Regions from separate parts of the Shewanella sp. CAL98-MNA-CIBAN-0140 genome, predicted to be linked through region 1. Evidence: predicted binding sites of a transcription regulator. Region 1 holds the regulator's gene; each other region holds the start of a gene.
The links. The regulator ArgR, encoded in region 1, controls arginine synthesis, uptake and breakdown. The targets are predictions, from matches to a motif close to ANTGAATANNTATTCANT.
Positions count from the first base shown of each region.

Region 1 (2,282 bases):
GCACAATAGCAGCAACATCGGTTAATAACGCCTTACGGATAATAAATGACAATGATTATTCCTTTGACCCTAAATTGGGAGATTGTTTCTTAGACCATTCTATCACTAGCGCAACAGGCAGCGGAGACATAATTAATGTCCCCACACCAATAAGTAAGGCAATGACTAATATACCACTGACTTGCTGGCCTATATCACTTTGCCAATATAATCCTACGCCCACCAGCAACATGATTAAACCAACGATATGCAACACTTTGAGTAATTTGATCATTTTAGACTCTTTAATACGTTAAATAATGTTCATTAATCCGAAAAATTACAATTATTTACGCTCTTACTCACCTTCAAGTAGTAGAATAACGGCAATTTTTTCGTATTTGGAACTCTCTTCGCATGATAAAGCATATTCTTGGCGCCACCGTTATATTTTTAGGCCTTAGTGCTTGTCAAAACCACACTCAAATTGTCTCAAATGAACAATTAATTGGTACTTGGCATGTAGAAGTCGTCCTTGATACTCCTACCATTAATAATAGCCCAGCAAAATTAGTTTTTGCCCAAAATGGTGAGTTAAGCGGCAATAACAGCTGTAATCAATTTTTTGGTCATTACGATCAACAAGGAAATCGACTCCAAATGGCACCGTCGGGTTCAACTATGAAAGCTTGTGTAGATAGTTTAATGGCCCAAGAAGCGGATTTGATGCACGCTATTGCACAGGTACAACAGATTGATTTCTCAAAAGGCAAACTCAATCTGCTGTCTGAAAAGGGTGATACGCTATTGGTACTAACAAAACAATCATCGCCACGATCGTTATACAAAGAATCGTTATATAACGAGTCGTCCGATAAAGCCTCTTTAAATACTGCACCCTATTAATTTATAGTTTATAACCTCAATACTGTGAATTATTCACTTAAGTCGGTAGACTTATTACTCACCCAAGTGTCAGCTTAAAGTTCCACTGTAAAATGAATTTTTATTCAATAAATCTGATTCTTTCTTGACTTAACAAGCCAATATATTCAAAATATGCTAGTTTTTTGAATAACAACTATAAGATGAATTATCACTATGCCAGCGACAAGAAATCAGGATGAGCTCGTTCGAACTTTTAAGGCGATTCTGAAAGAAGAACGTTTTGGAAGCCAAAGCGAGATTGTTATTGCGCTTCAAGCCGAAGGATTCGGTAATATTAATCAATCTAAGGTCTCTCGCATGCTCAGCAAGTTTGGTGCTGTGCGAACTCGAAATGCTAAGCAAGAGATGGTGTATTGCCTCCCTGCCGAGCTAGGCGTTCCGACTGCGGGTAGTCCAGTTAAGAATTTAGTACTGGATGTTGACCATAACCAAGCCATGATTGTGGTAAGAACCAGCCCAGGTGCAGCGCAATTAATTGCACGTTTGCTCGATTCAATAGGCAAACCAGAAGGCATATTAGGTACCATTGCCGGCGATGATACTATTTTTATTTGCCCAGCAAGCATAAAAACTATTGATGATACTCTCGAAACGGTTAGATCCTTATTCAACTATAGTGAATAAAAAAACCGTTCCAATAAAAAAGCAATGCCATGGCATTGCTTTTTTATTGCCTAGGATCGGCGTTTACACATCATCAAATTGAGTTAAAAAATCCAGTGATGGTACAAAAAATGACGACCCAGTCAACGCTTTAGTAAACGACATTAGATGATCATGATTTCCATGACCATCACCGTGCACCATACTGCGGAGCATTTTTTCGAAGTTATCAGGTGTACGGCATACAGAAAGAAACATTAGCCCTTGTTCTCTAATCGAACCATATGGCATGCTTTGGCGTAAAATCTCTAATGCGTTACCCTGTGGGTCCTTTAAATTGACTCGTTTCGTATGGCTGGTTAATGGCTTATCTTCTGACTCGTACTCAATATCATCAACTTTGGTTCGACCAAAAATATCTTCTTGTTTTTTAAGTGGTAAACGATGCCATTTACTTAAGTTATGCATGTATTTTTGCACATGTAGATAACTACCAGATACAAAGTCTTGATCTTCATCACCGACGAGCGCAACTTGTTGACGATGGCGCCCTTTAGGGTTTTCAGTACCATCAACAAAGCCGGTTAAATCACGACTGTCCATAAATCGAAAACCGCGCTCTTCATCGACTAACTCAACCAAATCCTCAAACATTTGATTAATTTCATTAGCAACAAGATGCAAAATATCATAACGATCGCAACGGATATGAACAAACAGATCATATTCCATCGCGGGAGCATCACGATTAC
Region 1 covers NZ_JBEOPI010000038.1:2,535-4,816, reverse strand. The annotation lists gene AAEY93_RS16765 (GNAT family N-acetyltransferase) at 1-52, opposite strand, end outside; gene AAEY93_RS16760 (hypothetical protein) at 56-274, opposite strand; gene AAEY93_RS16755 (META domain-containing protein) at 397-885, shown strand; gene argR (transcriptional regulator ArgR) at 1,081-1,551, shown strand; gene AAEY93_RS16745 (Dyp-type peroxidase) at 1,615-2,282, opposite strand, start outside.

Region 2 (2,282 bases), on a different contig from region 1:
TCAGGGATTTGCAGCAGCTCTAATAGTGGAATAAATGGCATCCCTAAGTAGTTAAAAAGAGGGGTATGTTCAGCTAACACCAATGCGACGGTACCAATCCCCATAACAACAGGGATCACCCCAAATATCATATCAACAACGTTTTTAACCCCTTCAGTTAGGACATGCTTTATCCCACCGGCCTTAGAGGCGCGTTGCATTGCTTGTTCAAATCCCCACGAAAATACCCCATGACTGGCTGGGATGGTTTCGTCATCTTCATGGCGAGGGGTATCATCGATGTAATTATCTTTTTTCCATGATAGCGGAGGTAATTTAGGTACTATGATTGCGGCAACAAAACCGGCTAAACACACAGTGAGATAAAACGGGACAAAAAGGTGTTCAAGTTTGACTTGTGATATGACCACTAGGCTAAAGGTAATCGACACCGCAGAGAAGGTTGTGCCAATAACAGCCGCTTCGCGGGCGGTATAAAAACGAGTTTCGTATTGTTTGGTGGTCATTAAAATACCCACACTGCCGTCACCTAGCCAAGAGGCCATACAGTCAATGGCACTGCGTCCGGGTAAATTGAATATGGGACGCATCACTTTAGTTAATAAAGTGCCAAAAAATTCCAATAAACCAAAATTGAGTAATAGTGGTAATAACATGCCAGCAAAAATGAATACTGAAAACAGTACAGGCACTAAATCATTCAGTACTAAGCCACCGGTTGCCGATGAAATAATGGCGTCGGGTCCCACTTGCAAATAAACCATCACGATAAAGATTGCGCCTAATATTCGTATGGCTAACCAAAATAAATTCACTTTCAGCAAGGTGCGTAAAAAAGTGCTTTTACGCACGAATTTAGGATTAATGAGCTGAGTGAGCAACGAGGCTAATGCCATTAATACAACGATGCAGGTAACAATAAGCTGGATCGAGCTGCCCATTTGGCTTTGCAATGCTTTTGAGATAATGGCAATTGGAATGGTAATCGAACCTTCAATATTGATAGGCGTCATAAACAGTAGTAAGCCAATCAGTGACGGAATAATAAAGGTGAGAATTGTTTTAATGCTATGTTTTTTTTGTGTCACGTTAAATACACCTTACTTATGTGCTTTAAGTTGGCCAGCTGTGCTACCCAACGGTTTATCATGGACAGAAATTGAATGTCCATTCAGTTGTGTTTTTTGGGTAGGCAAGGTTACCCCCTTATCTGCTGTATGTAAAACGAATACTGAGTCGAATAGATATTAGTTAAATGTGAGTAGATATTTACTTAGGGGAAAGGTCAGGGTATATAATAAAACCCTAATCTAATCATTAGATTGGATATTTGTTGCTAAGGTGTTTTATCTTAGGCTTTATGTTGATATCCATTGTTTTAGCGCCATTAATGAGCACGGATATTCCCGCTAATTTTGATCACATTCTTTAAGCCATAATAGCTAGGACGGACTGCGTCCTTAGGGTCTAGGAATAGAGTGCCTGCGGCTGCTAGGACTCGAGGACACTTCGCTTCTAGGTTCTAGGTTCTAGGTTCTAGGGCGGACTTCGTCCTGCTAGGAAACGATAACAAGCGAACACTTCGCTGCTAAGATTTTATAGCATCTAGCCGCGCAGCGACCTAGGACCTAGAAGGAGCGAAGCACCGCCCTCTGGCGAGCTGGCGAGTTCCTAGAACCAATCAGTCGCGAAGCGACGATCTCTTATATTCAATCACTGCCTTTTTCAGTTATCCTAAGGGATCTTTGAAACGAGCATGTTGAAGTGACTTGGGTATATTCAGGACCCATTCGGAAGGTTTTTGGGATTTTAGGCACAGTCCATGCCGGGTAATCCTAACCAATAACCATTACAATGATGATTGATAATCGATGCATGGTTTTGATCATTTAACTGTTTTTTGATCAGGGTTTCAATATTCAGTGAGTTGTTTTTTGCATGCTCTAATGCATGGGCAAGATCTGAACCCATGGCAATATCGGTTAATTTATTGGGCGATATCCGCCAATAATCAATGCCCATATCCACCATCTGTGGGATTTGCTTAATCAGATTCACCTGTGCCGCTGACTGCGTTTGAATACCGTTCAAGCGTAATAAAGGTTGCGACTCCTGGGTTTGAGCCAGTAAACCTTTGCTGTGTCGTTGGCAAATTGTTTGGCATTTGTCTTTAGGAAGTTGGTAATGTTTGGCGGTAAAGCAACGCGCAGAATGAGCTAATGGTAAATACCCGTGGCCGAGCACTTCAATTTCAAACTTAGGTTTATTGCCTTGATTAATAA
Region 2 covers NZ_JBEOPI010000037.1:6,496-8,777, forward strand. The annotation lists gene AAEY93_RS16575 (YjiH family protein) at 1-1,067, opposite strand, end outside; gene AAEY93_RS16580 (U32 family peptidase) at 1,810-2,282, opposite strand, start outside.
Region 2: a site for ArgR is predicted at 1,257-1,274, ahead of AAEY93_RS16575 (YjiH family protein). Genes of this name have one in related genera too.

Region 3 (2,282 bases), on a different contig from region 1:
CGTTAACAAAGGGTGCCGCTTGTTGTAAGTCGGGCAATAAAGGCGAATTAAACTTATAGGCACGCGCTCTAGCCCATTGACGATTACCGGTAATGGTATTGATTTCACCGTTATGGGCAAGATAACGAAACGGTTGGGCTAATGGCCACTTGGGATGTGTGTTGGTTGAAAAGCGCTGGTGAAATAAACAAATGGCACTTTTCAAACGTATATCTGCTAAGTCTGTGTAAAATGACGGCAGATCGGCTGGCATCATTAACCCTTTATAGACAATCACTTGCCCAGAAAGACTGGCAACGTAAAAGTCTTCATCATCAGTGATTTGCTGTTCAAGTCGGCGACGCGCCATATACAAGCGACGTTCAAGATCTTTTTCCCGCCAGCCAACTGGCGCGTTGATCAATACTTGATAAATCTGTGGCAAGCTTTCCCGACCAATCTCCCCCAAAACATCAGGATTAATCGGAACTTTACGCCAACCAGCGACACTTAACATTTCTCGTTGTAGTTCTTTTTCTAAGATAAGTTTGGCTTCATCAGCGCGTTGTTTATCTTGGCTGAGAAATAGCATACCCACGGCAAAATTTCGGCTCAAATGCCAATCATTTTCTGCCGCAATAGCTTTAAAAAACCCTGTAGGCATTTGCATTAATAGACCGCAGCCATCACCTGTGCGTCCGTCCGCTGCAATACCACCACGATGCTTCATTCGATCGAGACCATGAATCGCAGTACGCACAATGCGGTGACTCGCGTCACCATCCATTTGTGCAATTAAACCAAATCCGCAATTGTCACGCTCAAAACTGGGATGATACAAGCTCATACAAAAACCCCCTAAACCTCTACTAGAATACGACTCGGGGTAAATTCAAAGAATATCCATAGATATGCACCCGAACCATTCAAAATAAACTGAGATTGAATAAAGGTCAAACCAAAAAAATGCAACAAACTGAAATCTAAATACTCATAAAACGTAATACGCTACCAACCTTACGTTAACGTAAACTGTGATATATCACCTATAACCTTATGAATAAAAAGAATTTTAGAAAATGATAAAATAATCAGCTACTTTTTTGCAACAACAACAAAGAAGTGTTTTTGAAACAAAAATAGTGAATTTTATTTCAAACACAGTTTTTGAGTAAAAAATTATTCTAAATGACTAAATATTCATATCGAGTGTTTTGTAAGTTGATTAAATGGTGTTAACTGTTTTTAGCGTTAGCGCACAAGTTTACTGCCAGCGCCAATAGATAAACTATTTTATTGATTTAGCACCAAGACAGGTGTGTATCGGTTGACTAAACTGGCGAACTTTAAAGTAATGTTGAGAGTAAATTTTGGGTTTAGATGACTACGTTAATACATTTGGTTTACATTGCAAGCAACGTTATGGCCAACGCATAAAAAAATTAACTATAGATGCCCAATTTACTTGTCCTAATCGAGATGGCACCTTAGGCGTAGGCGGTTGTACTTTTTGTAATGTGGCTTCATTTAGCGGAGAACAAGACAGTGCTCAACCCATTGCAGTGCAATTATCCGAAGGAAAAATACGTGCCCAGTCAGCCAAAAAAAGTGTGCTTCCCACTGAAGTAGCCCCAGCGTCGACAGCAAAATATATTGCTTATTTTCAGGCCTATACCAGCACTTACGATGAGTACAAAGTACTCAAGCAAAAATATGATCAAGCCGTTGAAGATACCGATATTGTCGGGCTTCATATTGGTACTCGTCCTGACTGTGTGCCTAATGAAGTACTTGATTTATTGGTTGAGTATCAACAACGAGGCATCGAGGTGTGGCTGGAGCTTGGTTTACAAACGGCCAATAATCAGACCTTAAAGCGGATTAATCGTGGCCATCAATTATGCCAATACCGTCAAACCGTTAAAAAGGCTCGTGCTAGAGGGATTAAAGTGTGCACCCATCTGATACTAGGCCTCCCAGGAGAAACTTCCGTGGACTACTTTAATAGCTTACAAACCGTATTAGGGATAGGTGTTGATGGGCTAAAACTGCACCCACTACATATTGTAGAAGGCAGTATTATGGCAAAACAATGGCGTTATAATCCCATGCCATTGATCGGTCTGGACGAGTATGCTTCAGAGGTCGCAAAACTGATCCGTCACACCCCAAAAGACATTATCTTCCATCGCGTGACCGCTTATGCAAAAAAACCAATGTTGCTTGCGCCTGATTGGTGTGCTTTTCGTTGGGATGGTCTTGTTGCGATTGTTAATGAGTTACGAGACTTTGGCGGCCAAGGT
Region 3 covers NZ_JBEOPI010000011.1:104,940-107,221, reverse strand. The annotation lists gene gltB (glutamate synthase large subunit) at 1-826, opposite strand, end outside; gene mnmL (tRNA modification radical SAM protein MnmL/YtqA) at 1,350-2,282, shown strand, end outside.
Region 3: a site for ArgR is predicted at 880-897, ahead of gltB (glutamate synthase large subunit). Genes of this name have one in related genera too.